Regions from separate parts of the Serratia ureilytica genome, predicted to be linked through region 1. Evidence: predicted binding sites of a transcription regulator. Region 1 holds the regulator's gene; each other region holds the start of a gene.
What was found. Region 1 encodes CRP, which controls carbon source genes, mostly activating them, when cyclic AMP is high. Its sites were predicted from a motif close to ATGTGANNNNNNTCACAT; they were not measured.
Positions count from the first base shown of each region.

Region 1 (7,671 bases):
ACGACGCCATCACCTCGCGCATTCACGGCTTCAGCGACGCCACCGATTATTATCGCCGCTGCAGCGCCCTGCCGCTGTTGCCGGCGATCCAAACGCCGCTGCTGATCATCCATGCGAAGGACGATCCCTTCATGACCCATGAGGTGATCCCCGACGTCGCCGGCCTGCCGCGCAATATCGAATATCAGCTGACCGAGTTCGGCGGCCACGTCGGCTTTGTCGGCGGCACGCTGAAAAAACCGCACATGTGGCTGGAGCATCGCATTCCGGCCTGGCTTTCCCCTTCTCTGGACATCCCGACGTGATCATTCCCTGGCAAGAACTGGCAACCGACACCCTGAACAGCCTGATCGAATCCTTTGTGCTGCGTGAAGGCACCGATTACGGCGAGCACGAACGATCGCTGGAGCAGAAGGTGGAGGACGTGCGCCGCCAGCTGAAAAACGGCGAGGTGGTGCTGGTGTGGTCGGAACTGCATGAGAGCGTCAACATCATGCCGCGCGGTCAGATCCGCGCCGGGCAGGAAGAAATTTAGTGGCGCCCGGTTCTATGACTGACGGAAAAAATCAGGTAACAATGGGACATTGCAAACCAGCGCGCGCCATTTTTTCCTGACATAGAGAGCGTCAACAAGAGCCACAATAATCCCCTGACGCCGGCGCATTCAACACGGAGTGACAACCACCATGTCTGCCAAACATCCCGTTATCGCGGTGACCGGTTCCAGCGGCGCCGGCACCACCACCACCAGCGTGGCGTTCCGCAAAATCTTCCAACAGCTCAACATTCGCGCCGCCGAGCTGGAGGGCGACAGCTTCCACCGCTACACCCGGCCGGAAATGGACGCGGCGATCCGCAAGGCGCGCGATCTGGGCAGACACATCAGCTATTTCGGCCCCGAGGCCAACGACTTCGGTCTGCTGCAGCAGAGCTTTATCGAGTACGGCAAAAATGGCACCGGCCGTTCGCGCAAGTACCTGCACACCTACGACGAAGCGGTACCCTACAATCAGGTGCCGGGCACCTTCACCCCGTGGGAGCCGCTGCCGGCGCCGACCGACGTGCTGTTCTACGAGGGGCTGCACGGCGGTGTGGTCACCGAACACCATGACGTGGCTAGCCACGTCGATCTGCTGGTCGGCGTGGTGCCGATCGTCAACCTGGAGTGGATACAGAAGCTGATCCGCGATACCGGCGAACGCGGCCACTCCCGCGAGGCGGTGATGGACTCGGTGGTGCGTTCGATGGAAGACTACATCAACTACATCACGCCGCAGTTCTCGCGCACCCACATCAACTTCCAGCGCGTACCGACGGTGGATACTTCCAACCCGTTCGCCGCCAAAGCCATTCCCTCACTGGATGAAAGCTTCGTGGTGATCCACTTCCGCGGGCTGGATCAGATTGACTTCCCCTATTTGCTGGCGATGCTGCAGGGCTCGTTTATCTCGCACATCAATACGTTAGTGGTGCCGGGCGGCAAGATGGGGCTGGCGATGGAGCTGATCATGGCGCCGCTGGTGCAGCGGCTGCTGGAAGGCAAGAAGATCGAATAAACGCGTTGAGCGCGGCGGCGGGCCGCGCTCCGTCTCGATTACGCCGGCTGGCGGATCTCGAAGCTGTGGGTCACCGTGGCGGCCTTGTTGAGCATCAGCGCCACCGAGCAGTACTTCTCCGCCGACAGGTTCACCGCTCGCTCTACGATTTTGTCGGTCAGATCCTGGCCGGTGACGATGAAGTGCAGGTTGATATGGGTGAACAACCGCGGGGCTTCTGCACGGCGCTCGGAGGTCAGCTTCACCTCGCAGTCGCGCACGTCGTTGCGCCCTTTTTGCAGGATGGACACCACGTCGATCGCGCTGCAGCCGCCCACCGACATCAGCACCATTTCCATCGGGCTGGGCGCTTTATCGCCGGCGTTGCCGTCCATCAGCACCTGGTGGCCGGAGGCCGATTCACCCAAAAACGTTAACCCTTCCACCCACTTAACTCTTGCCTGCATTCTCGTCACTCCGGTTGATTTCTTAAAATCAGAGTACGCTTTCGCATAGAAACAGGCAACGTAACCTGATGCTAATCATGCTGAAGCGAGACAACACGAGACACCCGCCTTACTCTGTGCTACAAACAGAGCCGCAATAAATCTTTCCGGGACACTGAATTTCAGGGAAACGCCCAGAGAAAGGCTCCTTTACCGGTATGTTAACAGAATGTAGCTTGCAGCGCTTACGGCAAGTTAATATGCTAGAGCGACAGCGTATTTTTATGACACGCCTCAAAACTTGCCGGTAGCCCTCGCTCATAACTGCGGCTACAGGCGGGTTTTACAGGGAACTCTGACCCCTGTGACACAAGGCAGCGATAACAACAGAGGATAACAGCGAATGGTTCTCGGCAAACCGCAAACAGACCCTACTCTCGAATGGTTCCTGTCTCATTGCCATATCCACAAATATCCATCGAAGAGTACGCTGATTCACCAAGGTGAAAAGGCCGAAACGCTTTACTACATCGTGAAAGGCTCCGTCGCGGTGCTGATCAAGGATGAAGAAGGTAAAGAGATGATCCTGTCCTACCTCAACCAGGGGGATTTCATCGGCGAGCTCGGATTGTTCGAAGAAGGCCAGGAGCGCAGCGCCTGGGTTCGCGCGAAAACCGCCTGTGAAGTGGCCGAAATTTCCTACAAGAAATTCCGCCAGCTGATCCAGGTGAACCCGGACATCCTGATGCGTCTGTCCGCCCAAATGGCGAGCCGCCTGCAGGTCACCTCCGAAAAAGTGGGCAACCTCGCCTTCCTGGACGTTACCGGCCGCATCGCGCAAACCCTGCTGAATCTGGCGAAGCAACCCGACGCCATGACTCACCCGGACGGCATGCAGATCAAGATCACCCGTCAGGAGATCGGCCAGATCGTCGGCTGCTCGCGTGAAACCGTTGGCCGTATTCTGAAAATGCTGGAAGATCAAAACCTGATTTCCGCCCACGGCAAAACCATTGTCGTCTACGGCACCCGTTAATCCCTGAAAAAACGGCGCAGTCTGCGCCGTTTTTTTGTCTGCTCTCTGCCATGTGGCGCCGCCTGATCTACCACCCGGAAATCAACTACGCACTGCGACAAACGCTGGTGTTGTGCCTGCCGGTGCTGTTCGGCCTGCTGATAGGCCAGCTGCAGCTCGGCCTGATGTTCTCCCTCGTGCCCGCCTGCTGCAATATCGCCGGGCTGGATACGCCGCATAAGCGCTTCTTTAAACGACTGATCGTCGGCGGTTCGCTGTTCGCCTTCAGCAGCGTGCTGCTGCAACAGGCCCTGCTGTGGCACGTGCCGCTGCCGGCGCTGATGCTGGGCCTGGCGCTGCTGCTCGGCGTCACCGGCGAAATCAGCCCGCTGCACGCCCGGCTGTTGCCGGCGGCGCTGGTGGCCGCCATCTTCGCCCTCAGCACGGCCGGCACGGTGCCTATCTGGCAGGCGCCGCTGCTGTACGCGATCGGCACCGCCTGGTATGGCTTATTCACCTGGTTCTGGTTCAAGCTGTGGAAAGAGCAGCCGATGCGCGAGACGCTGAGCCAGCTCTATCTGGAACTGGCGGACTATTTCGAAGCCAAATACTCGCTGCTGACCCAGCACACCGATCCGCAGACCGCGCTGCCGCCGCTGCTGGTGCGCCAGCAAAAGGTGATGGACCTGATCAGCCTGTTGTACCAACAGCTTAATTTCCTGCCGCACGCCAACAATCTCGAGCAAAAGCGCCTGCAGCGCGCCTTTCAGGTGGCGATGGACCTGCAGGAGCACATCACCGTCAGCCTGCATCTGCCGGAAGAGGTGCAAAAACTGGTGGAGCAGAGCCAGGCCGAAGCGATCATTCGCCGCAATGCTCAGGTGATCGCCGGCCGGCTGCGCGTGGTGGCGCACGATATTCTCTATCATCAATATTCGAAGCGCTTCTCCATGACCCACGAGCTGGCGGCGCTGGAAAAAATGGCGGCGCAGCATCCCGATAATCCGGTCGGCCAGTTTTGTTATTACCACTTCAGCCGCATCGCCCGCCTGCTGCGCACCCAGCATCCGCTGTACCGCCGCGACCTGATGCCCGGCCAGCACCGCCTGCCGTTTTGGCCGGCGCTGGTCAGCTATCTGTCGTTCAAATCCACCGCCCTGCGCAACGCCGCGCGGCTGGGCGTAACGCTGGCGGTCGGCAGCAGCCTGGGTGCGGTATTCAACCTGCCGAAGCCTTACTGGATCCTGCTCACCATCATGCTGGTGAGCCAAAACGGGTATAACGCCACCCGGGTGCGTATTCAGCACCGTGCGCTGGGCACGATTGCCGGGCTATTGCTGGCAGCCGGGCTGCTGCAGCTGCAGTTGCCGGAGGGAGAAACGCTGAGCATCATGCTGGTGATCACGCTGCTGGCCTACCTGGTTTCGCGCAAGAACTACGGGCTGTCGGTGATTGGCTTTACGGTCACGGCGGTTTACACCCTGCAGCTGCTGGCGCTGAACGGCTCGCATTTTCTGGTACCGCGCCTGATCGATACGCTGATCGGCTGCGTGCTGGCGTTCGGCGGCACCATTTGGCTGTGGCCGCAGTGGCAAAGCGGGCTGCTGCGCAAGAATGCCCATCAGGCGCTGGAGAACGATCAAGCCGCGCTGCGGCTGATGCTGAAGCAACCGGAACCGGACGCCACCGCGTTGGCCTATACCCGCATGCAGGTCAACCAGGCACACAACGCGCTGTTCACCTCGCTCAATCAGGCGATGCAAGAGCCGGGGTTCGCGTCAAACTATCTGGCGGACATGCGGCTGTGGGTCACTCACAGCCAGTTCATCGTCGAACACCTGAACGCCATGACCATTCTGGCACGCGAGCACTACATGCTGACGCCGAAACTGGCGGAAGAGTATCTGCAGACCTGTGAAATCGCGCTGCAAAGCTGCCAGCAGCGGTTGGAATACGACGGCCCGAGCAGCGGCAACAGCGGCATCATGCAGCCGCCGGATCTGCATCCGGACATGCCCGTTACCGAGATGGAGCGCCATCTGCGGCGCATTTTGTCGCACCTGAGCGTGATGCACACCATTTCGTCGCTGGCCTGGCGCCAGCGCCCGCACCACGGCATCTGGCTCAAGCGCAAACTGCGCGATCAATAAGGGCGCGGCATGCCGCGCCCCGTTATATGCCGCGCGGGCTTCAGGCGTTGATCACATCCTGCACCGCCAGCTCGAACAGCGCCATGCCGGCCTCGATATCCTGCAGCTCCACCACCAGCGACGGCGCGAAACGGATCACGTTCGGCCCGGCATTGAGGATCATCAACCCACGCGCGGCGGCGGCGGTGAGGAAGTCGCGCGCCCTGCCGTGATAATGCGGCGTCAGCTCGGCGCCAATCAGCAGCCCCATGCCGCGAATCGCGGTGAAAATACCGTATTTATCGCCGATATGCTGCAAAACCTGCACATACAGCGCATGACGCTGCTCAATGCCACTCAGCACCTCCGGCGTATTGATCACGTCCAGCGCCGCCTCCGCCACCGCGCAGGCCAGCGGGTTGCCGCCGTAGGTGGTGCCGTGGGTGCCCACCTGCATCACCGACGCAATGTCTTCGGTGGTCAGCATGGCGCTGACCGGGAAACCGCCGCCCAGCGCCTTGGCGGTGGTGAGAATGTCCGGCGTCACGCCATAATGCATATAGGCGAACAGTTTGCCGCTGCGCCCCATGCCGCTTTGCACTTCGTCGAACACCAGCAGCGCCTGATGTTGGTCGCACAGTTTGCGCACGCCTTTAAGGAAGTCGGCGTCGACCGGCGTAATGCCGCCCTCGCCCTGAATCGGCTCCATCACCACCGCGCAGGTGTGGTCGTCCATCACCGCTTTCACCGCCGCCAGATCGTTGAACGGCACGTGCACGATGTCGGCCGGCTTCGGCCCGAACCCGTCGGAATATTTGGCCTGCCCGCCCACCGACACGGTGAACAGCGTGCGGCCGTGAAACGCGTTATAGAAGGCGATGATTTTGGTTTTATAGGGGCTGTGGCGGGTGATAGCGTAATGACGCGCCAGTTTGAACGCCGCCTCGTTGGCCTCTGCGCCGGAGTTGGCGAAGAACACCCGATCGGCGAAGGTGGCGTCGATCAATTTGCTCGCCAGGCGCAGCGCCGGTTCATTGGTGAAGACGTTGCTGGTATGCCACAAGGTTTCGCCCTGGCGTTTGAGCGCCTCGACCAGCGCCGGATGGCAGTGCCCCAGCGCCGTCACCGCGATGCCGCCGGAAAAATCGATGTACTCTTTTCCCTGCTGATCCCAGACCCGGCTGCCTTGGCCGCGCACCGGCACAAACTGGGCGGGTGCATAAACAGGCAGGATCACCTGGTCAAAGGTGCTGCGGCTCACTGCGGATTTGTCAGTCATTTTCGGCTCCACCCTGAAGGTTTTTCAGCGCTATCGCGATGTTATAATGAAAATGTAATCACGAAATATGCATAAAAAAACACTAAAGCGCAAATGCAAAACGCCTGACGGGCGAAAAAAATGCGAAGGGATTAACGCCTGAGAAAATTGTCCAACAGCTGATGGCCCTGCTCGCTGAGCACGCTTTCCGGGTGGAACTGCACCCCTTCCAGCGCCAGCGTGCGGTGGCGGATACCCATGATCTCGTCGCGCACGCCGTCGCGTTCGCTCCAGGCGGTCACTTCAAAGCAATCCGGCAGCGTATCGGCTTTCAGCACCAACGAATGGTAACGCGTCACGGTCAGCGGATCGCTCAGGCCGCGAAACACGCCGACGCCCAGATGGCGAATCGCCGAGGTTTTGCCGTGCATCACCGCGCGGGCGCGCACCACCTCGGCGCCGAACGCCTGCCCCAGCGCCTGGTGCCCCAGGCACACGCCGAGGATCGGCAGCTTGCCGGCGAAATGACGAATGGCGGCCAGCGAGATGCCCGCTTCGTTCGGGGTACAAGGGCCGGGGGAAATCACCAGATGCTGCGGCGCCAGCCGCTCGATATCGGCCAGCTGCAGCTCATCATTGCGCTTCACCACCACCTCGGCGCCCAACTCGCAGAAGTACTGGTAAAGGTTATAGGTAAAGGAGTCGTAGTTATCGATCAGCAGCAGCATGTTAGGTCCGGCAGAGAAAAACGCCGCCATAGTTTACTGATTTAACCCGCCGCTGCCGACGATAATTTCCGCTTACTTTTTACGGCCGCCGGTGATCGAGCCCAGTACGCCGCGCAGGATCTGCCGGCCGAGATCGCGCGCCATGCTCTTGGCGGCGGTCTGGACGATGCCGTCGCGTTTGCCGCCGCGCGGGCCGGTGGAACCGAACAGCAGCTCGTTCAATCCGTCCATCAGGCCGCCGCCCGTCTGTTGCTGCGCTTGCGCCTGCGGTTGCTGCCCCTGCTGCGCAGTGCCGACGGTGGCGAAGCCGCCCGACGACAGCTTCTCGTAGGCGGACTCGCGGTCAATCATGTCTTCATAGCGGCCATACAGCGGCGACTTGTTGATCGCGCTGTTCAGCCCTTCCGCGCCGAGCATGCCCATCTTGGATTCCGGCGCGATGACCATCGCCCGCTCCACCACGTTCGGCCGGCCCTTTTCGTCGAGGAATGACACCAGCGCTTCACCCACGCCCAGCTCGGTGATCGCCGTTTCGGCATCGAAGGCCGGATTGGCACGCA
Region 1 covers NZ_CP071320.1:307,495-315,165, reverse strand. The annotation lists gene J0X03_RS01425 (hydrolase) at 1-305, shown strand, start outside; gene J0X03_RS01420 (YheU family protein) at 302-535, shown strand; gene J0X03_RS01415 (phosphoribulokinase) at 687-1,556, shown strand; gene J0X03_RS01410 (OsmC family protein) at 1,595-2,002, opposite strand; gene crp (cAMP-activated global transcriptional regulator CRP) at 2,385-3,017, shown strand; gene J0X03_RS01400 (YccS/YhfK family putative transporter) at 3,068-5,146, shown strand; gene argD (bifunctional acetylornithine/succinyldiaminopimelate transaminase) at 5,187-6,404, opposite strand; gene J0X03_RS01390 (aminodeoxychorismate synthase component II) at 6,536-7,111, opposite strand; gene J0X03_RS01385 (helicase HerA-like domain-containing protein) at 7,184-7,671, opposite strand, start outside.

Region 2 (7,671 bases), 420 kb from region 1:
AAGAGCTGCCGCCGAAGGCTCTTCGTTCCCTGGCGGAATCTTTCGCCGCCAACTTCACCGCCGAGCTGGACAACGCCGGCCTGGAACACGGTGACGTGAGCTGGTTCGCCGCACCGCGCCGTCTGGCGCTGAAAGTGGCCAACCTGAGCGCGGCGCAGGCCGATCGCGAAATTGAAAAACGCGGCCCGGCGATCGCTCAGGCGTTCGACGCCGAAGGCAAACCGAGCAAAGCGGCCGAAGGCTGGGCGCGCGGCTGCGGCATCACCGTCGATCAGGCGGAGCGCCTGGTGACCGACAAGGGCGAGTGGTTGATGTACCGCGCCCATGTCAAAGGCCAGTCGGCGCAACAACTGCTGGCCGGCATGGTCAGCACCGCGCTCGGCAAGCTGCCGATCCCGAAACTGATGCGCTGGGGCGATTCCGACGTGCAGTTCGTGCGTCCGGTGCACACCGTCACGATGCTGCTGGGCGCCGATCTGATCCCGGGCACCGTGCTGGGCATCGAATCCGCGCGCACCGTGCGCGGCCACCGCTTCATGGGCGAAGCCGAGTTCACCCTCGACAATGCAGACCAATACCCGCAGATCCTGCTGGAGCGCGGCAAAGTGGTCGCTGACTACGAAGCGCGCAAAGCCCTTATCAAACGCGACGCCGAACTGGCGGCGCAGAAGATCGGCGGCAAGGCCGATCTGAGCGACAGCCTGCTGGAAGAAGTGGCCTCGCTGGTGGAATGGCCGGTGGTGCTGACCGCCAAATTCGAAGAGAAATTCCTGGCGGTGCCGGCGGAAGCGCTGGTGTACACCATGAAGGGCGACCAGAAGTATTTCCCGGTGTACGACGCCGCAGGCAAACTGCTGCCTAACTTTATCTTCGTGGCCAACATCGAGTCGAAAGACCCGCAGCAGATCATCTCCGGCAACGAGAAGGTGGTGCGTCCGCGTTTGGCCGACGCCGAGTTCTTCTTCAACACCGACCGCAAAAAACGTCTGGAAGACAACCTGCCGCGCCTGGAAACCGTGCTGTTCCAACAGCAGCTGGGCACCCTGCGCGACAAAACCGATCGCATCCAGGCGCTGGCGGGCTGGGTTGCCGGCCAGATTGGCGCCGACGTCAACCACGCCACCCGTGCTGGCCTGTTGTCGAAGTGTGACCTGATGACCAACATGGTGTTCGAATTCACCGACACCCAGGGCGTGATGGGCATGCATTATGCGCGCCACGACGGTGAGGCGGAAGACGTCGCCGTTGCGCTGAACGAGCAGTATCAGCCGCGCTACGCCGGTGATGCGCTGCCGCAGTCGCTGGTGGCCTGCTCGCTGGCGATCGCCGACAAGATGGACACCCTGGCCGGCATCTTCGGCATCGGGCAGCATCCGAAGGGCGATAAAGACCCGTTCGCGCTGCGCCGCGCCGCGCTGGGCGTGTTGCGCATCATCGTCGAGAAAAACCTGCCATTGGATCTGCAGACTCTGACCGAAGAGGCCGTGCGCCTGTACGGCAGCAAGTTGACCAATGCCAAGGTGGTCGACGACGTGGTGGAATTCATGCTGGGTCGTTTCCGTGCCTGGTATCAGGAAGAAGGCCACGCGGTCGATACCATTCAGGCGGTGCTGGCGCGCCGTCCGACCAAACCGGCCGACTTCGACGCGCGCGTCAAGGCGGTATCCCATTTCCGTACGCTGGACGAGGCGGCGGCATTGGCTGCGGCCAACAAACGCGTCTCCAACATTCTGGCCAAGTCTACCGAAACGCTGAACGACAGCGTGCGCGCCTCGGTGCTGAAGGATGCGGCGGAGATCCAGCTGGCGACTCACCTGGTGGTGCTGCGCGACAAGCTGCAGCCGTACTTCGCGGCGGGCAACTACCAGGAAGCGCTGGTGGAACTGGCCGCGCTGCGTGAGCCGGTGGATGCGTTCTTCGACAACGTGATGGTAATGGCGGACGATGCGGAAGTGCGCGTTAACCGTCTGACGCTGCTGAGCAAACTGCGTGAGCTGTTCCTGCAGGTGGCGGATATCTCCGTGCTGCAGTAAGCGATTCTTTGCTGTGAAAAGGCGCCTGCGGGCGCCTTTTTTATGGTTGGCGTAACAGTCTGATACCGGCAGCGGTCAAGCGATAGCGTTGTAAACGGCTCTTGGGTTTATCCGGTAGCGTCATTTCAATCCAACCCGCATTCAAGGCCGGCTGTAGATAGCGCTCGCGGAAAGATTTTCGATCTTGCAACTGTAGAACATTCTGGAGTGCTTCTCGCGACATCTCCCCTTGCAGCGCCGCTAGCAAGTCAGCGACTTGGGGGGTGACTTGGGGGGTGACTTGGGGGGTAATGCTCAGCTCAAGCGCTTTTAGAATCATTTCCAGCATGAATTCAACGAAGGGTGAGCAATCGGTCTTTTGGTTGCTGGCATTCAGCGCCTGGTAATATCCGGGTTGGTTATCATGTACCAGACTCTCAACCGGCACGTTGGCGAACAACGGATCCCAGCGTGACAAAATCAGCGTTTGCCACAACCGTCCCATACGGCCGTTTCCATCGGCAAAGGGATGGATAAATTCGAATTCATAGTGAAATACACAGCTGCCGATCAGCGGTGGCAGGTCGGTTTGTTGCAGCCAGATGAGCAATTGACGGATTAGCAACGGTACGCGTTCCGCCGGTGGAGCCATATGTATCACAACATTGCCGTTCATCACGCCGACGCCGCTTTGACGATAGCGGCCAGCATCAGGCAGTAAGCTGTTCATCAACATCCCATGTGCGGCAAGCAGATCGCGTTCATTTTCGGGATGCCAATGATTCAGGTTGGTATAGCAATGGATGGCATTCATCGCTTCCTGAACGTCACGCGGAGGGGCGATGACGCGCTTACCTGCGATGATAGCGGTGATCTGCTCTTCGCTCAGGGTATTGCCTTCGATCGCCAACGAACCTTGAATAGTGCGGATCCGATTGATGCGCCTTAGCCGCAATGCATGCTCTTGTTCCGCTTGTATCGTCAAACGGGCCAATGCGGCGCCGACGTCTGTCGCCAGATGCAGAATGGAGGGCGTGATGGTCAACGGTGGCTGATAAGAGGACATGAGCAAGTTGGCCCGACGATAAACGTTGGAAAAGTGTACCATGCGTGCGTGGCACGTGCAGTACGCCGTTTTCAACCGCCTCCGGCCGAGACAATGTTCACCGCAAGCGGAATCGCGTATCGGAACGCCGCCAGTTGATCTATTCTTATAGGCGCACGGAGTGCGGAAAAAGGGGCGGAGTCCAATGAAAAAGCAGGTTTATAACAGGAGTTATGTCACATGGCGGTAGGGATCCAGAGCAGAGGTTTCGCGCGTTGGTTGGCACCGGTATTGGCATTGTTGGTGGTCATGCAATTGACCGCCTGCGGCGATAAAGAGCCGGAACAGCGCAAAGCATTTATCGATTACTTACAGAATACCGTGATGCGCAGCGGGGCGAATATCCCCACGCTGAGCGAAGATCAGAAGCAGAAGTTCGGCAACTATGCCGGCGATTACGCGATTTTGGTCGGTTTTTCGCAGCAGTTGTCCAAATCGGTCGGCGCCAGCCTGACCCCGGCGCTGGATCAGATTAACCAGATCCGCACCGCGCAGGACTACCTGAACAAACGCGACGCGCTGCAGCAATCGGTCGGGGCGTTGAACCTGTTGGGCCAGCAGATCCAGTCGGCCAAATCGCAGGCGGATACTGCCCACGCGGCGCTGAAGCAGCCTGACGATCTGAAGGCGGTGTACAACCAGGCCTATGACAAGATAGTCACCGCCCCGGCCAACGCCTTGATGCCGGCGATCCCGACTACCGCCAGCTTTGTGCAGGATCTGGTGCAGGTCGGCGACTTCCTGCAGAGCCAGGGCAATCAGGTCAGCTTCAACAACAACGGCGTGCAGTTCCGCACTGCGCAGCAGGTGGCGCAATACAACACCATGATGTCGAATCTGGTGGCTAAGCAGCAGAACCTGATGAATGCGCAGAAAACCATTCAAAGCGTGACGCAATAATAACGCGTCCAGGCGCGAAACAGGCCGGCATTGCCGGCCTGTTTTATTTCCCCTCAGCGTTTCCAATCGCTTGCTGGCTTATTGCGCAGGCTTCTGTACTACACTTCAATTAATCCATTCATTAGGCAATGTAGTTTTCTTTCATTCATCACTTCGCTAGTTCCCGGCGGGATGAGTGCTCACAGGGAAGATCAAACAGAGCGTTGCGATCGGCGCTGCAGCTAAAAATAAATTGTGACTAATGTCACAATTCAAAAACAAAACGCCAATTTAAAAATGTGATCATAGTCACTTTATTGGGGGTTTTGTGGCGACTTTTTTCTCACTGTGCTTTTTTTACACGCCATAAATGTGATATTGGTCACTATAAAGGGTGGTTTATTGGGGTGTTGTGTGTGATTTGTATCACAAAAAATCCGTGAAGTTCGCGTGACAAAAACAGCGTGATAGAGTCCGTTTCGCATACAGCGGCAACACGGCTGGATCGTCACAACAATAATCACGCGCTCTATTGTCAGCGCGTAACAATAGGGGTGTGTTTTATGTTTTCACCAGACATCAAGGTTAAAGTGCAAAACTTTGGCCGCTTCCTGAGCAACATGGTGATGCCCAACATCGGCGCCTTTATCGCCTGGGGGATTATCACCGCGCTATTCATTCCAACCGGCTGGCTGCCGAATGAGACCTTGGCTAAGCTGGTAGGCCCGATGATCACCTACCTGCTGCCGCTGCTGATCGGCTACACCGGCGGGCGGCTGGTGGGCGGCGATCGCGGCGGCGTGGTCGGCGCCATCACCACCATGGGCGTCATCGTCGGCGCCGACATGCCGATGTTCCTCGGCGCGATGATCGCCGGCCCGCTGGGCGGTTGGGCCATCAAGCATTTCGATCGCTGGGTGGACGGCAAGATCAAAAGCGGCTTTGAAATGCTGGTGAACAACTTCTCCGCCGGCATCATCGGCATGCTGCTGGCGATCCTGGCCTTCCTGGGCATCGGGCCGCTGGTGGAGGTGCTTTCCAAGCTGCTGGCGGCGGGCGTGCACGTGATGGTGACGAACAACCTGCTGCCATTGGCGTCCATTTTCGTTGAACCGGCGAAAATCCTGTTCCTGAACAACGCCATCAACCACGGCATCTTCTCGCCGCTGGGTATTCAGCAGGCCACGGAAGCCGGCAAATCGGTGTTCTTCCTGATAGAAGCCAACCCAGGTCCGGGCATGGGCGTGCTGATGGCCTACATGTTCTTTGGCCGCGGCAGCGCCAAGCAATCCGCCGGCGGTGCGGCGATCATTCACTTCCTGGGCGGCATCCACGAAATCTACTTCCCCTACGTGCTGATGAACCCACGCTTGCTGCTGGCGGTGATCCTGGGCGGCATGACCGGCGTCTTTACCCTGACGATGCTGAACGGCGGCCTGGTTTCTCCTGCTTCCCCGGGTTCGATTTTGGCGGTGCTGGCGATGACGCCGAAAGGCGCTTACTTCGCCAACATTGCGGCGGTATGCGCAGCCTTCGCCGTCTCCTTCGTGGTATCCGCTTTCCTGCTGAAAACCTCCAAGGTGAAAGAGGATGACGATCTGGAAGCTGCGACCCGTCGCATGCAAGAGATGAAATCGCAGTCCAAAGGCGGCGCGGCGGCATCGGTCGACGGCGATCTGAGCACCGTGCGCAAAATCATCGTCGCCTGCGATGCGGGCATGGGTTCCAGCGCCATGGGCGCCGGGGTGCTGCGCAAGAAAGTGGCCGACGCCGGGCTGAAGAACATCTCGGTGACCAACAGCGCCATCAACAGCCTGCCGGACGACGTGGATCTGGTGATCACCCACCGCGATCTGACCGAGCGCGCGATGCGCCACGCGCCGCAGGCCCAGCACATCTCGCTGACCAACTTCCTCGACAGCAAGCTGTACAGCGATCTGGTCGAGCGTTTGGTGGCGGTCAACAAAACCACCGACAACCAGCAGAAGGTGCTGGGCGCGCTGGACGACAGCTTTGAAGCCGGGGAACCGAACCTGTTCAAGCTGAGCGAGAGCAACGTGTTCCTCAACCTGCAGGCCAGCGACAAAGAGCAGGCGATCCGCTTCGCCGGCGAGCAGCTGGTGAAGGGCGGCTACGTCGAGGCGGAATACGTGCCGGCGATGCTGGAGCGCGAAAAGCTCACCTCCACTTACCTGGGCGAATCGATCGCCGTGCCGCACGGCACCATCGAGGCCAAAGACCGGGTGCTGCGCACCGGCGTGGTGTTCTGTCAGTACCCACAGGGCGTGCGCTTCGGCGATGAAGAGGATGAAGTGGCCCGTCTGGTGATCGGCATCGCCGCGCGCAACAACGAGCATATTCAGGTGATCACCAGCCTGACCAACGCGCTGGATGACGAGAGCGTGATCGAGCGGCTGGCGAATACCACCAGCGTTCAGGAAGTGCTGGACCTGCTCGGCGGCAAAAAAGCCGGATAACGGAATCATTTTAAAGGGTGCAGCTTGCTGCACCCTTCGACATTAAGAAGGTAGAGTTATGAAAGCATTACATTTTGGCGCAGGGAATATCGGCCGCGGTTTTATCGGCAAGCTGCTGGCGGACGCCGGGGTTGAACTGACCTTCGCCGACGTCAATCAAACGGTGCTGGATCTGCTGAACAGCCGTAAAAGCTACGCGGTGCACGTGGTGGGCGAGCAAGAGCGCGTGGAGAGCGTCAACAACGTCAGCGCCGTCAACAGCGGCAGTGAGGCTGCGGTGGCGCTGATCGCCGAAGCGGATCTGGTGACCACCGCCGTTGGCCCGCAAATTCTCGCCAAAATCGCCGGCACGATCGCCAAAGGGCTGGTGCTGCGCCATCAGCAGGGCAGTGTGCAACCGCTGAACATCATCGCCTGCGAGAACATGGTGCGCGGCACCAGCCAGCTGAAACAGCATGTGTTCGCCGCGCTGCCGCAGGACGAGCAGGCATGGGTTGAGCAGCACGTCGGCTTCGTCGATTCGGCGGTCGATCGCATCGTGCCGCCGGCGGACAGTAGCGATCCGCTGGAAGTGACGGTGGAAACCTTCAGCGAATGGATCGTCGATCAGACGCAGTTTAAAGGCCAGCCTCCGGCGATCGCCGGCATGGAACTGACCGACAACCTGATGGCGTTCGTCGAGCGCAAGCTGTTCACCCTCAACACCGGCCACGCCATCACCGCCTACCTCGGCCAACGGGCCGGGCTGCAAACCATTCGCGACGCCATTCTCGACCCGGCGATCCGCCGCGTGGTGAAAGGGGCGATGGAAGAGAGCGGCGCGGTGCTGATCAAGCGTTACGGCTTCGACGCCGACAAGCATGCCGCCTACATCAACAAAATCCTCGGCCGCTTTGAAAATCCGTATCTGCACGACGACGTCGAGCGCGTAGGGCGCCAGCCGCTGCGCAAACTGAGCGCCGGCGATCGCCTGATCAAACCGCTGCTGGGCACGCTGGAATACGGCCTGCCGCATGCCAACCTGATCCAGGGCATCGCCGCCGCCATGAGCTACCGCAGCGAACAGGATCCGCAGGCGCAGGAACTGGCGGAACTGCTGAACACGCTCGGGCCGAAAGCCGCGCTGGCGCAAATTTCCGGCCTGCCGGCGGAAAGCGAGGTTGTAGAAGAGGCCGTTGCTGTGTATAACGCCATGCAC
Region 2 covers NZ_CP071320.1:4,994,118-5,001,788, reverse strand. The annotation lists gene glyS (glycine--tRNA ligase subunit beta) at 1-2,033, shown strand, start outside; gene J0X03_RS23645 (Fic family protein) at 2,074-3,078, opposite strand; gene J0X03_RS23640 (DUF3053 domain-containing protein) at 3,298-4,017, shown strand; gene J0X03_RS23635 (PTS mannitol transporter subunit IICBA) at 4,560-6,473, shown strand; gene J0X03_RS23630 (mannitol-1-phosphate 5-dehydrogenase) at 6,532-7,671, shown strand, end outside.
Region 2: a site for CRP is predicted at 4,294-4,311, ahead of J0X03_RS23635 (PTS mannitol transporter subunit IICBA). Genes of this name have one in related genera too.

Region 3 (7,671 bases), 550 kb from region 1:
TGCCGCGCTCCAGCACCGTTTCCTGCAGCGATTCGGCATTGACCCTGGCCTGCTTTTTAGCCTGCTCGATAAATCCGTTGGCGATCAGCGGCACGCCGCAGCATTTCTCGCGTTTCAGCAGTTGCACGCCGATATCCAGCGCGTTGAACACCCGGACCAAATCCTTGCCCAGCTGCGGGTGGTTATAGTTGACGAAGCAACCGTGGAAAAATGCCACCTGCTCGGCGTAACGCTGCTGAGCCTGCGCCTGTTGCCGGTACCAGCGGCGGAAGGTGCCGAAGGAATATTTCGGCAGTTCGCGCCGGTGATCGATCTTCAGCGCCTTGTCCAGCAGCTTGCGCACCGGTTTCAACCCGGTGGCGGCGTTGACGATCGGCGCAAACGGCGTCGACAGCGATCCCATGATATCGGTATGGCTGAGGATGGCATCGCGCAGCGTCGGCTTGCTCTGGGCGAAGTCGGCGCGGGCGCGCTGAATGATGTCGCCGATTTTGACGTCGGACGGGCAGGCCACTTCACAACGCTTGCAGTTGGTGCAGTATTTCAGCGCTTCGTCGTACAGCGCCGGGTCTTTCAGCCGCAGCCGCTCGCCGTCCGGCCCCGCCTGTTTCGGCCCCGGGTAGAGTGGGTTCACTTTGGCGACCGGGCAGTAAGTGGTGCAGACGGTGCATTTGATGCAGCTTTCAAAGCTGTGGTCCCGATGCAGGCTCATACGTTCTCCTCCGCGGCGATCTGCTGCGCGACGTGCAGCGCGCCGATCAATGACACGCCGGCGCCGCAGCCCTGCTGCAGCGGATCGTAGCCGCCGGCGACCGCGCCGATGGCGTACAGGTTGTCGAACGGCACTCCCTGCTTCATCGCCCGCAACCTGCCGTCGGTACGCACGCCGAACTGCAGGTAAGGCTGCGGCGCGAACAGCTCGCGTCGGCTCCAGTCGGCGCGATCCGCCCGACTGTGTACGTCCAGCCCGAAGATCGGTTCGCGCACCCCGTCGAAATCGGCCACCAGCCCATTGCTGAAGAAGCTGCCGCTGGCCAGCACCACCTGCTGCGCCCGCAGCGGAATATCGCCGTGGTTGCGGGTGTACAAACCGGTGACGCGGCCGGCCTCGCTCTCGGCGCGCAGCACGCTGTCGCCCGGCATGAAAACGCCGCCCAACTGCTGGAAACGTCGCCGCAGCGCCTGATGCAAGCGCATGCCGGGCACCGAAGGCGGCAACGTCGGCAGCAGTCGGATCGGCTTGCCGACCGCATCCTGCAGCACCGCCAGCGACGCGTCGTCCTCCAGGCCCAGACAGGCCGGCAGGAAGAGCGCCTCGGCCTCGCCCGCCAGCCGCCGCAGCTCTTCGGCCATCGGCGGCAGGCTTTCCATCAAATCCAGTACCCGGGCGATGTTCACCGCGCGGAACTCGCTGGGGTTATTGCGCAATCTGTCCAGCGCCGGCATGTGCAGATAGGCCACGTCCGTCTGCACGCCGAGCTCGCGGCTCAGGGCGTCGGCGGCCATCTGCGGTTGGAAGTCGAGGAACCCTTCGATGCCGATCACCGCAATACGCCGCCACGGCAGTTGGCCGGTCAGCGGCAGCGTCGGGATCGCCTGCGGGCTGAGCCAGGTGGCGCGGCGCGTGCCGAGCGGCGTGATGCGCAGATGGTTGTTCACCCCCTCGCCCTGCAGATTCAACCCGCAGCGTTCCAGCAGCCGCTGCGCGGCGGCGGACAGCGCCGCCACCCGGCCGGGCCCGATCAGGGCGTACGGATGCTGCGGCGCCTGTTGCGCCAGCTGCGGCAACGCCGCCAGCGGCATCTCGACCGGCGTGCCGTCCGGCAATCTCGCCAGCAGATCGAGCGAGCCGGAGGAGAAGTAGAGCGCGCTCTGGCCAGAACTGACCACCGCGCAGCGCTTGCCCTGTTCGGCCACGGCAATGGCGCAGCTCAGGCCCGCCAGACCACCGCCAATCACCACGACGTCAAATCGCATCATCCGCCTCCTGCTCCTGGTCGGCCTGGGCTTCAAGCCCGCATAATCCCTGGTAAACCCAGCTGGTGAATTCGCTCTCGCGCAGCGCATCGCCCCAGGCGATCGGCCGTACGCCTTTCCAGCGTTCGTTGAGGAACTGCGACAGCTGCGCGATGGATTGCTGCGGCGTGCTGACGTTAAAGCGCGTCAACAGCCCGGCGGCGCGGCAGGCGCAGAGTTCGCCCTGGCAGGTGCCCATGCCGACACGGGTGCGGCGGCGCAGATCCACCAGGTTATTGACGGTCAGCGAGTTGACCGCATAGCGCACTTCCCCGGCGGTCACCGCCTCGCATTCGCACACCAGGCTGGTGTCGAGCCGATCGGCCGCCGGCACCTGGCTGGCGCGATCGCCGTGCCGATAGATCGCCGAGCCGCGAATGCTGGCGGGCAGAGAAACCACGCTGCGCACCGTTTCCTCCGCCGACTGACGGGATCCGGGCAGCGCGTCCTGCGCGGTGGTGCACGGACTATTTACGCCGAGCTTTTCGCATACCTTGTCGGTGGCCCACTCCGCCATCAGGCGGTAGGTCATCAGCTTGCCGCCGGTAATGGTGATAAACCCTTCCAGCCCGTCGCGGGCGGCGTGATCGAGCAGCACGATGCCGCGGCTGACGTTGCGCCCGCTGGGATCGTCGTCGCTGGCCACCAGCGGCCGCACCCCGGCATAGGCGCGCAAAATGCGGGTCTGCGCCAGGGTGGGCGCCAACAGCGCCCCTTCGCGGATCAGAATGTCCACCTCCTGCGGGGTCACCAGCATGTTGTCAATTTGGTCGTAGTCGATATGGGTCGAGGTAGTGCCGATCAGCGAGATGGTGTCGCCCGGCACCAGGATGTCGGCGTCCGCCGGTTTGCGGCAGCGGTTGATCACCATGTTGTTGATGCGATGGCCGAGGATCAGCAGCGCTCCCTTGGCCGGGAACATGCGGATGCGCAAATCGGCGTATTCGGCGATCTGCTGGCCCCAGATGCCGGCGGCGTTGACCACCACCGGCGCGTGCAGCTCATAGCGCCGCTGATTCTGATGGTCGTAAACGCGCACGCCCGTCACCCGATCGCCACTGCGCAGCAACCCCACCACCTGATGGTAGGTCAGGATCTGCGCGCCGTGCTCGCGCGCGTCCAGCATATTGGCGGCGGTCAGCCGGAAGGGATCGACGGTGCCGTCCGGCACCCGCACCGCGCCGATCAGCGCCGGGTTAGCCGCCGGCTCCAGTCGCAGCGCCAGCTGCGGGTCGATCGCTTCGGCGTCGATGTCGGCCTGGCGACAGGCGGCGATAAACTGCTGCTGATAGTCCAGCGAGTCTTGCGGCAAGGTGATGAACAGCCCGTCGGTGCGCTCGATACAGTGATGCGCGATGCGTTTCAGGATGCGGTTCTCTTCTATGCATTCGCGCGCCGACTCGCCGTCGGTCACCGCATAGCGCGCGCCGCTGTGCAGCAAACCGTGGTTGCGGCCGGTGGCGCCGGTGGCGATGTCGTGGCGCTCCAGCAAAATGCATCGCAAGCCGCGCCGCGCACAGTCGCGGGCAATGCCTGCGCCGGTGGCGCCGCCGCCGATGATGATCACATCCGTTTCGCCGCCGTCAAAATAGCTGCTCATGTCGCTCCCTCAGGATCGGTAGTTATGAGCCTATTGAGCCACGGTTATTAGGGTCTTTGTTTGATAAGGAACAATAACGAACATAAAACGAAATAAAAATGTCCACAAAAAACCATCAATGTGATCATAATCACGATTTTTGGACGTTTTTCTATTTCATAACGTTAACGAATCGCTCAAAATCCGCCGTGGTTTCATGAAAGTGTAACAATTGCGCCATTCGTCACAGCGACACCAGGCGTATTTGATGACAATGGCGCTCGTTATGGAACACAAAAACACCACATTCGATATCCGCTCAATCATCAAATGAACGTAAAAGGTCATATTGATGTGATAACAGATAAAGCCATCGGAGGCGCTCATGTTGAGTATTTTTAAGCCAGCCGCACACATCGCCCGTGTGCCGAGCGATAAGGTAGACCCGCTCTACCGTAAGCTGCGCTGGCAAATTTTCCTGGGGATCTTCTTCGGTTACGCCGCCTACTATCTGGTGCGTAAGAACTTCACCCTGGCCATGCCTTACCTGATCGAACAAGGCTTCAGCCGCGGTGACCTCGGCTTCGCGCTGTCGGGCATCTCCATCGCCTACGGCTTCTCCAAATTCATCATGGGTTCGGTCTCCGACCGTTCCAACCCGCGAGTGTTCCTGCCTGCCGGCCTGATCCTGGCGGCGGCGGTGATGTTGTTCATGGGCTTCGTGCCGTGGGCAACCTCCAGCATCGCCATCATGTTCGTCCTGCTGTTCCTGTGCGGCTGGTTCCAGGGCATGGGTTGGCCGCCGTGCGGCCGCACCATGGTGCACTGGTGGTCGCAGAAAGAACGCGGCGGCATCGTCTCCATCTGGAACTGCGCCCACAACGTGGGCGGCGGCCTGCCGCCGCTGCTGTTCCTGCTGGGCATGGCCTGGTTCAACGACTGGCACGCGGCGCTGTACATGCCGGCCTTCGGCGCCATCCTGGTGGCCCTGATCGCCTTCGGCCTGATGCGCGACACCCCGCAATCCTGCGGCCTGCCGCCGATTGAAGAGTACAAAAACGACTACCCGGACGACTACAGCGAAAAAGACGAAGAAGAGCTGACCGCCAAGCAGATCTTCATGCAGTACATCCTGCCGAACAAGCTGCTGTGGTACATCGCGGTCGCCAACGTGTTCGTCTACCTGCTGCGTTACGGCATTCTGGACTGGTCGCCGACCTACCTGAAAGAAGTGAAGCACTTCGCGCTGGACAAGTCTTCCTGGGCCTACTTCCTGTATGAATACGCCGGTATCCCGGGCACCCTGCTGTGCGGCTGGATGTCGGACAAAGTGTTCAAAGGCAACCGCGGCGCCACCGGCGTGTTCTTCATGACGCTGGTGACCATCGCCACCGTGGTGTTCTGGATGAACCCGGCCGGTAACCCGACCGTGGACATGATCTGTATGCTGGTCATCGGCTTCCTGATCTACGGTCCGGTAATGCTGATCGGCCTGCACGCGCTGGAGCTGGCGCCGAAGAAAGCCGCCGGCACCGCCGCGGGCTTCACCGGCCTGTTCGGCTACCTGGGCGGCTCGGTTGCGGCCAGCGCCATCGTCGGTTACACCGTAGACTTCTTCGGTTGGGACGGCGGCTTCATGGTGATGATCGGCGGCGGCGTACTGGCGGTTATCCTGCTGCTGCTGACCATGCTGAACGAGAAGAAACACCACGCGGAAATCGCTGCCGGCAAGCGCGGCTAACCGTCACACGACTTTTGCATGATTTAAAGGCCGCCCTGCGGCCTTTTTACTACCCTGCCCCCAACAACACGGAGAAAACGGAATGCGGACTCAAGTCAAAGCCCTGCTGACAGGGATCATTCTCGCCACCTCAATGGTCAGCGCCGCGCAGGCGGCGGACAAAGTGGTGATCGCCCACCGCGGCGCCAGCGGCTACCTGCCGGAACACACCCTGCCGGCGAAGGCGATGGCCTACGCGCAAGGCGCCGATTACCTCGAGCAAGATCTGGTGATGACCAAGGACAACGAGCTGGTGGTGCTGCACGACCATTACCTCGATCGCGTCACCGACGTCGCCGAACGTTTCCCGAACCGCGCACGCAAAGACGGCCGTTATTACGCCATCGACTTTACGCTGGCGGAGATCAAATCGCTGAAGTTCACCGAAGGCTTTGACATCGAAAACGGCAAGAAGGTACAGGGCTACCCTGGCCGCTTCCCGATGGGCAAATCCGACTTCCGCGTCCACACCTTCCAGGAAGAGATCGAGTTCGTACAGGGTCTGAACCATTCGACCGGCAAAAACATCGGCATCTATCCTGAAATCAAAGCGCCTTGGTTCCACAAGCAGGAAGGCAAAGACATCTCCAGCAAAGTGCTGGCGGTGCTCAAGCAGTACGGTTACACCGGCAAGAACGACAACGTCTACCTGCAGTGCTTCGACGCCAACGAGCTCAAACGCATCAAGAACGAGCTGGAGCCGAAGCTGGGCATGGATCTGAAGCTGGTGCAGCTGATCGCCTACAACGACTGGCAGGAAACCTACGAGCAGAAAGCCGACGGCAAGTGGGTGGAATACGACTATGACTGGATGTTCAAACCGGGCGCGATGAAGAAAATCGCTCAGTATGCCGACGGCATCGGGCCGGACTACCACATGCTGGTGGTGGCGGATCAATCCAAACCGGGCCACATCGTGCTGACCGACATGGTGAAAGAAGCGCACGCCAGCAAGCTGGCGGTGCATCCGTTCACCATTCGCGCCGATGCGCTGCCGAAGTACGTGACCGACGTGAACCAACTGTATGACGTGATTTACAACCAGGCAGACGTCGACGGCGTGTTCACCGACTTCCCGGACAAGGGCGTGCAGTTCCTGCAGAAGCAGGGCCAGCACAAGTAATAACAAGGGCGCCGCAAGGCGCCCTGATTATTTAAAGGTTATTTCAGAGGAACATCTTGCGCAGGTAGTGCGGCACCGCGTTATCGGCATTGGAACCGATCACCTCCAGCTCCGGCAGCATATCCTTCAGGCGCTGATGCGCATCGCGCATGATGCAGCCCTTGCCGGCCATCGACAGCATCTCCAGATCGTTCATGCCGTCGCCGAAGGCGATGCACTCTTGCAGCGTATAACCGATGATCTTGGCCACTTCTTCCAGCGCATGCCCTTTCGACACGCCGCCCGCCATCACTTCCAGGCAGGTCGGGAACGAGAAGCTGACGTTGACCCGATCGCCCCAGCGGGCGTTGATGGCGTCTTCCACCTGCAGCAACCGCTCGTGGTCTTCACAGGTGAAGTAAACCTTGCAGACGCCGTCGGTTTCCAGCAGGCCCGGCTCGAACAGCTGATATTTGAACACCGACTCCTGGAAGAACTCTTCCTGCTCCGGGCTTTCGCGGTTGGTAAACCAATCGTCGTTGCGGTAGACGTTGGTGGTGATCTGCGGATCGTCGTGCAGCATGCCGTACAGATCGCGGGCGATATCCCCGTCCAGGTTATGGCTGAAGATCAGCTCGCCGGCCGTGTTGTGCACCCGCGCGCCGTTGGAGGTGATCATAAAGGCGCTGATTTCCAGGCTGTCGCGGATCTGCGCCACGTCGATGTGGTGGCGGCCGGTGGCGAACACGAAATGCACGCCTCGCTGGGTCAGCAACTTCAGCGTTTCTTTGGCGTACGGCGACAGGGTATGGTCGGGAGACAGCAGCGTGCCATCTAAATCGGAAGCGACGACGTGATACATAGCGTTATGTTCTAACCTCTGATGGAGTTGTCGGCGGCAGCGCGCCGCCTAAGTGTTGAGCAAAGAAGCGCAGGATTGCGTTCAGTGCTTCGGCGCGCATCGCGTCCCGCTCGAACAGGATCTCATGGCGTGCGCCGTTGATAACCCACGGAAGCCCCCCTTCGCAAGGGCGCCCCGCGTCTGACAGAGCCTGACAAAAAGCCTGGTGCGAACGGTTGTCGACCACCCGTTCTTCACCGGCCTGCAAAAGCAACAGCGGCGTTGTGATTTTCCCGGCCTGCGCGATGATCTGCCGGCCAGCGCGGATGCTCTCACGCACCCAATGGTAAGTC
Region 3 covers NZ_CP071320.1:4,859,940-4,867,610, forward strand. The annotation lists gene glpC (anaerobic glycerol-3-phosphate dehydrogenase subunit GlpC) at 1-712, opposite strand, end outside; gene glpB (glycerol-3-phosphate dehydrogenase subunit GlpB) at 709-1,977, opposite strand; gene glpA (anaerobic glycerol-3-phosphate dehydrogenase subunit A) at 1,967-3,616, opposite strand; gene glpT (glycerol-3-phosphate transporter) at 3,981-5,336, shown strand; gene glpQ (glycerophosphodiester phosphodiesterase) at 5,419-6,498, shown strand; gene yigL (sugar/pyridoxal phosphate phosphatase YigL) at 6,542-7,339, opposite strand; gene pldB (lysophospholipase L2) at 7,344-7,671, opposite strand, start outside.
Region 3: a site for CRP is predicted at 3,735-3,752, ahead of glpT (glycerol-3-phosphate transporter). Genes of this name have one in related genera too.

Region 4 (7,671 bases), 1.9 Mb from region 1:
GTTTGATCTGGACGCGTTGACGCTGGTTCCGGGCGTAGGCGTGATGTGGAACAGCAAAAACCAGAACAAATATTACTATGGCGTCAGCGCCAATGAATCGCGCCGCAGCGGTCTGGACAGCTACACCCCGAGCGATAGCTGGGCGCCGTATCTCGAGCTGAGCGCCAATTACCAGATCAACAAGAGCTGGAACGCCTTCTTCCTCGGCCGCTATGTGAAGTTGTCGGATGAAGTGAAAGACAGCCCGATGGTGGATAAATCTTACACCGGTTTGCTGATGACGGGTGTGAGCTACACCTTCTAATCGCGCATTGCACGATAAGTGTGCATGGCGTGCATCAAAAAGGGGCGCGAGCGCCCCTTTTGCACATCCGTAGTGCGCTGACGCGCACGGGGTTTCAGGCCTTTTTACGGCTGCGGAAGGTCACACCCAAACGGGCGGGTTGTTCGCCGGCGGCGACCAGCGGTTTGCTGACGCGCCCGGTCTCAACGCAGACCATGGTCTTGTAACCGTCGTTCGGCATGTCTCCCATGCTGCAGGACAGCTCTACGCCGGGGTTCCAGGCGATAACGTCGCTCATATGATGGTGATGAACCTCGATGGTGCGTGCGAGCGCCGGATCGCGGATCAGGCTGAAGGCCTCCGGACGGGTATAGACGCGGTCAGTTTGGCCGACGAAGGTCACTTCGCCCGTCTGACGCGCTTCGACGCCGCCCGCCACCTTATCAATATAAGGTTCGCCCAGGCCCGCCACGCTGACCCGATCGATATCGCCAACCTGGAAGTAGCTGTGCAGCGCCGCCGTGGCTTGATAATCGCCGTGCGATTCCAGTTCGATCTCGCACTCTTCACCCAGCTTGAAGCGAGCAATCAGCGTGAAGGCGTGCGGCCACAGCTTGCGGGTCTGCTCATTGTCTTTCAGCGTAAAGGTCAGGATGACGCCGTTGTCATCTTCATCGTGCGCCGTCAGGCTCCAGGGCTGGTTGCGAGCGAACCCGTGGGAGGGGTGCGCCACCGGGCCGAACCACGGCCAACAGATCGGCACGCCGCCGCGGATGGCCTTGCCTTTGGCGAAAGGCGTGTTGTTGCTGAGCCAAATTACCGGCTGCTCACCGCTAGGCTGCCAGGCCAGCAAATGCGCACCCTGCAGCGCGACCGCCGCGCGCACTTTCGGGTGCGACACGACCACCACGCCCAGCTCATCGAGTTGGCGCTGGCTGATATAAGGAGAAATCTGTTCGGAAACGGGCAGGGTGAAAATTTTCTCGTTCATTTCATAACCTATTGTTTGCCGGAAATAGAAATGGACCCTATTAGCTTTCGGGTCACAACCAGGCCCTCAGGCGCATGCTTAGACAGTGACTGAGGTGAGTGTGTGCAGCGAACAACGCTGTGACTCGAAAGATGACGGGTAAAAAAAGGGCGACAAAAAAATGTCGCCCTCATTATCAGCTTAACATCATGCCATTACTTGGAGATGTGAGCGATCAGATCCAGAACCTTGTTGGAGTAGCCGGTTTCGTTGTCGTACCAGGAAACCAGTTTCACGAAGTTGTCGTTCAGTGCGATACCGGCTTTGGCATCGAACACGGAAGTCAGCACTTCGCCGTTGAAGTCGGTGGAAACCACGTCGTCTTCAACATAGCCCAGAACGCCTTTCATAGAGCCTTCAGCGGCGTCTTTGATGGCTTTCTTGATTTCTTCGTAGGTAGCCGCTTTTTCCAGACGAACGGTCAGGTCAACAACGGACACGTTAGGGGTCGGTACGCGGAACGCCATGCCGGTCAGTTTGCCTTTCAGTTCTGGCAGAACCACGCCAACCGCTTTCGCTGCGCCGGTAGAAGAAGGGATGATGTTCTGGGATGCGCCGCGGCCGCCGCGCCAGTCTTTGTGAGACGGGCCATCAACGGTTTTCTGAGTCGCGGTGGTGGCGTGAACGGTGGTCATCAGGCCTTCAACGATACCGAAGTTGTCGTTGATGACTTTAGCCAGTGGCGCCAGGCAGTTGGTGGTGCAAGAGGCGTTGGACACGATGTCCTGGCCGGCATATTTGTCAAAGTTGGCGCCGCGAACGAACATTGGGGTCGCATCTTTGGATGGGCCAGTCAGAACCACTTTTTTAGCGCCGGCGGTGATGTGTTTACGTGCGGTTTCGTCGGTCAGGAAGATACCGGTCGCTTCAGCAACCACATCAACGCCCACTTCGTTCCACTTCAGGTTAGCCGGGTCTTTCTCTGCGGTAACACGGATGGTTTTGCCGTTAACAACCAGGTGGCCGTCTTTAACTTCTACCGTACCGTTGAAACGGCCGTGAGTAGAGTCATACTTCAGCATGTAAGCCATGTACTCTGCGTCCAACAGGTCGTTGATTGCAACGATCTCGATGTCAGAACGCTCTTGAGCAGCACGGAAAACAATGCGACCGATACGGCCAAAACCGTTGATACCTACTTTGATAGTCATATATTCCACCAGCTATTTGTTAGTGAATAAAAGGTTGGTTGTAAAATTACAAAAACCTTACCCAGCGTCAAGCGGAATCGTGTCAATACTTGCGGCAAGTCAAACCGGAAGGGTGGTTTTGCACGCTTATTGCACAGTCCATTTGCGCTCGGCCTCATCCGTTATATGGGGACAAGCCGCCAAGTATAAAGTCAGCATACGCAAGATGTGTGATCGCTATCACATATCATCGTGACGTGGCCTTTATGGGCTACAGTTTAGGCCAAAAACCCCTGCAGCGGTGTTAATTTTTTGTTATTATTAATCATTGTTTTCGTTGACATTATCCACATTCAGAGATAAGCACAAATGGCTAAAGAGACAACCCCCGCTCATCCGGTCACGGAACTGAATGAAATCCAACGTTATGTCACACAACAGCGTGGCACCGAAGCGCCGTTTAGCGGCAAATTGCTGCATAACAAGCGTGAGGGCGTGTACCATTGTCTGTGCTGTAACCAGCCGCTGTTCTATTCCGAAACCAAATACGATTCCGGCTGCGGCTGGCCCAGCTTTTACGAGCCGGTTTCCGCCGATGCAATCCGTTATCTTGATGATAATTCACATAATATGCATCGTGTTGAAATCCGCTGTGGCCACTGCGACGCGCACCTGGGGCATGTATTCCCCGATGGCCCGCAGCCGACCGGTGACCGTTACTGCGTCAATTCCGCCTCGCTGAGTTTCACCGATGGCGAAAATGGCGATCAAACGGCCGGTTAAGCGGTAATTTAACCAACAAAATCGATTCAGCTAATTATTCTTCCGTAAGCGAGAAGGGCCCTGATGGACGTGAAAGATCTGATTGCGGCGATGACGCCCGAGATATACCAACGCCTGGTGCAGGCGGTTGAACTGGGCAAATGGCCGGACGGCGTGGCGCTGACGCCGGAGCAAAAGGAAAACAGCCTGCAGGCGGTGATGCTGTGGCAGTCGATGAACAACGTCGATCCGCAGCATATGAGCATCGGCACCGACGGGCAGATCGTGATGAAGAGCAAACAAGAGCTGAAGCAGCAGTTCGTTGCCGAGCCGCTGGTGAAACTCAAGCCGCAGTAAGGCTCCACCCCTAAAGCGGGGCGATGTTGCCATCGCCCCGTCGATTCAACGTTTCTCGCCCTTTATGCCCAGCGATTCCGCCAGCTGCTGCGCCAGCCGGTTGTTGTCGTCTGCGCCGTATTCCCAGAACATCGCACCGCCCAATCCCTGGCTTTTAATGTAATCGGCCTTGATGGCCACCGAACGCGGGTTCTCGTACGAGATGGCGAACAGCGGCTTGCCTTCGGCGGATTGCAGCGTCAGGTATGGCACTTTGGCGTCGTCATCCCAGTGCTCGCGGAAACGCTGCTGCGGATCGTTGAGCAATTTGTTGACGATATCGCGGTATTTAAAATAAGTGTCTTTGCTGAGATCCAATCCCAGCGTGCGGAACAGGGCGATTTCTCGCGCGCTGAAGTAAGGCTGCGTCACCGGATGGTTGGCGGCGTCCGGCTTGTCCCAGTCGATGCCCGCCTCGGTCGCCCGTTTCGGCACCCGGCCGTAGAAACCGATACCCAGGTTCATCTGCGCCGGTTTCAGACCGGCGGCCAGATAATGCTTTACCACGTTATCGGCGCTGTAGCGATCGGCGGCGGCTACGGTTGGCCAACGCGTTGAATCGTACAGGTTGGCATTGAAGTACTGCGTGCCGTAAGCCATGTCGTAGGTCATCAGATTGATGTAATTGAGGTAGGGCGCAATATTTTTTACATCGACCCATTCACGTGGGCTTTTGACGTTGGCCCCGACGGCGATGGTCAATAGTTTGCCTTTACCCAGCGCCTGATGAAGCTCTTTCAGCAGCAGGGTGAAGTTGTCGCGGTCTGCCGGTTGGCTTTCCACCAAACCCCAGGCGCCGTTTACCGGGTATTCCCAGTCCAGATCGATCCCATCCAGCCGGTACTGCTCGATCACCTGCAACGCGGAGCGAATGAAAATCGCCCGGTTTTCCGCGGTGGCGGCGGCGCCGGAGAAACCGCGTGCGCCCCAGCCTCCGACCGACAACAGCACTTTCAGCTCGGGGTTCTGTTTGCGCAGCACCGGCAGACGTTGCAGATCGGCCGTGACTTTCGGCGACAGGTAGATCTGGTGGCGGCGAGCAGGGTCTTTCAGCGCCGCATTGGTTTCGTCTTTCTCGTCGTTGTAGATCAGGCCAAACGAATAGTTGAGGTGGGTGATTTGCGTCACGTCCAGCTTGTCGATGTCACCACCGGGGCCGGCGGTGACGTCGCCGCCGCCGTTGAAGTAGCCGACGGAGAGATAGGCCGCCTGAGCCGCGCCGATACCGGCGATAGCCAAGTGCACCGCTGCCAGCAAAGGCAGCAGTTTTCGGGTTATTTTCATGTTTGTCTCCTTGGGATCGGCAAGGCCGACCGTACCGCCAGTAGCGGTCACAATAAAGCCGGGCTCAGCGGGCCCCGGATGCGTATAACCGTTTGACGCCAAAAGCGTCGCTGCCATAACAGCAAAAGCGCCTGCCGGTCACAAGCGGCTGGAGGAGAAGAAGAACAGCATTGTGAGCGGCGTCGATATTTTCGCCGCCGCCCAGAGAGGGCGCCGATAGCGCCCGGCAGGATTTAATTGGCGAGAAATTGTGACAGGGTAACCAGTTGAGCGCCGACGCGCGCCATCTCCTGCAGCGCCCGCTCACTGTCGTCCGGCTGCAGATTCACGCCGCGGCAGCCGTCGACGATCACCTGCGTCGGATAGCCGGCAGCCAGCGCATCCAGCACGCTGAACTTCACGCAGTAGTCGGTCGCCAGGCCCATGACAGCCAACCGCCGGACGCCCTGCGATTGCAGCCAGCCGTGGAGTTCGGTTTGCGCACGGTGGCCGTTATCGAAGAACGCGCTGTAGCTGTCGATGTTCGTATCTTGCCCTTTGCGAAAGACGGCATTGATGTGTTGCCGCTGTAACTGGGGATGAAAATCGGCGCCGAGGCTCCCTTGTACGCAGTGCACCGGCCACCATACCTGCGGCAGGCCTTCCAGCTCACCGAGGGTGCCGACCTGCGCATCGGAGTTCACCGCAAAGCTGCGGTGATTGGCGGGATGCCAGTCCTGGCTGGCCACCACCGGTTCGCCGCGCGCCAGGCAGGCGGCGATCGCCTGATTGGCGACCGGGATGACGGCGTCGCCCTCCGCGACCGCCAGCGCGCCGCCGGGGCAGAAGTCGTTTTGCAGATCAATCAACAACAGGGCCGTTTTCATCGCCGCTCCAGAGTTCAGTCGATTAACCGTTGATGCTCAGCTCGCCGCGCAGATCTTGCTGCATCAGGGCGCGGATTTGTTCCGGCGTCAGCGGCTGGCTCAACAGATAGTGCAGCTTGGTCAGAGCGGCTTCCACCGTCATGTCGAAACCGCTTATCACCCCGGCGTGCGCCAGCGCGTTGCCGGTGGCGTAGCCTTCCATATTGACGCGCCCGGAGATGCACTGCGTCAGGTTGACCACTACGATGCCGCGTTCGGAAGCCGCGCGCAACTCGTCGATCAGCTCGGCCTTCTGCGGCGCGTTGCCGACGCCGTAGGAGCGTAAGATCAGCGCCTTGACCGGCTGCAGCAGGAAGTTGCGCACCACCGCGCCGGAAATGCCCGGATAGATGGTGACGACGCCGATCGGTTGCGGCGTGATGTCATGTACCTGCAGCGCACCGTTGCAAACCGGGCTGTCGATGCCGTGCTGGCGACGAATGTGGATACCGGCTTCCAGCAGCGGCGGCAGATTCGGGGAGGCGAAGGCGTCGAAGCCGTCGGCGTGCGCTTTGGTGGTGCGGTTGCCGCGGAACAGCTTGTTGTTGAAGAACAGGCTGACTTCGTTCACCGGATGGTTGGCCGCCAGATACAGTGCATTCAGCAGATTGGTTTGGCCATCGGAGCGCAGCTCCGCCAGCGGAATCTGCGAGCCGGTGACGATCACCGGTTTGGCCAGGTTCTCCAGCATGAAGGAGAGCGCCGAGGCGGTGAACGCCATGGTATCGGTGCCGTGCAGGATCACGAAGCCGTCGTAGCGATCGTAGTTCTGTTTGATGTCGTCGGCGATGTGCTGCCAGTCTTCCGGCGTCATGTCCGAGGAATCGATGAGCGGCGCGTATTCATGAATGGTGAAATCCGGCATCTCCGGCCGATGGAATTCCGGCATCAGCGCCAGCTGACGCTGCAGGTGGCCGGAAACCGGAATATAGCCGTGCTCGGAACGCTGCATGCCGATGGTGCCGCCGGTGTAGGCGACGTAAATGGATTTCTTTTGCATGGTTATGATTTTAACAAAGATAAGATGGGCTGAATTATAGGGACATGGCGGCAGAAAAAAAGCCCGGCGGAGGCCGGGCTGCAGAATTATTTGTTAGCGGACTTCTCCGCAGGTCAGACAGATCGCGTAGCGGTTCTGCGGATCGTTCAAGTTATTGAACAAACCCGGCTGCTCTTTCACCGCATTGGCGACCGAGGCCAGCGGGGCAGGCAGCATGGCCTGAATCGCCGCCGGCAGCATGGCGTGAATGGAAACGCCGAACTGGCTGAGCACCATATCGCTCAGGCTCGGGGTGTCGACGAACCAGTCGAGCTGCCACTGTTGCAGTTTCGCCAGCTCAGCGGCTTTCTTCACCGCATCGTCGAAATCGCCCAACTGATCGACCAGGCCGTTGGCCTTGGCGTCGCTGCCGAGCCACACGTGGCCCTGCGCGATTTGGTCAACCTGCTGCGGGGTCATCTTGCGTGATTTGGCGACCAGATCGAGGAAGTTCTTATACCCGTTTTCGATATTCAGCTGCATCATCTGCGAGAACTCCTGCGGCAACGCCTTGGTGACCGCGATATCGGCCAGCGGCGATGTCGCCACGCCGTCGGTGTGCACGCCCAGCGTATCCAGGGTTTTCTCGTAGGTATTGATGATGCCAAAAATACCGATGGAGCCGGTCAGCGTGCTCGGGCTGGCGATGATGTAGTCGGCCGGCGTTGAGACCCAGTAACCGCCCGACGCGGCCATGCCGCCCATCGACACCACCACCGGTTTGCCGGCGGCGCGCACGGCGGCCAGCTCGGAGCGGATCACTTCGGACGCGCTGACGCTGCCGCCAGGGCTATTGACGCGGAACACCACGGCTTTGACGGCCGGATCCAGACGGGCCTGAC
Region 4 covers NZ_CP071320.1:2,198,900-2,206,570, forward strand. The annotation lists gene J0X03_RS10240 (MipA/OmpV family protein) at 1-304, shown strand, start outside; gene J0X03_RS10245 (D-hexose-6-phosphate mutarotase) at 399-1,274, opposite strand; gene gapA (glyceraldehyde-3-phosphate dehydrogenase) at 1,469-2,464, opposite strand; gene msrB (peptide-methionine (R)-S-oxide reductase MsrB) at 2,813-3,226, shown strand; gene J0X03_RS10260 (YeaC family protein) at 3,290-3,562, shown strand; gene chiD (chitinase ChiD) at 3,608-4,885, opposite strand; gene pncA (bifunctional nicotinamidase/pyrazinamidase) at 5,119-5,751, opposite strand; gene ansA (asparaginase) at 5,774-6,790, opposite strand; gene sppA (signal peptide peptidase SppA) at 6,884-7,671, opposite strand, start outside.
Region 4: a site for CRP is predicted at 2,672-2,689, ahead of msrB (peptide-methionine (R)-S-oxide reductase MsrB). Genes of this name have one in related genera too.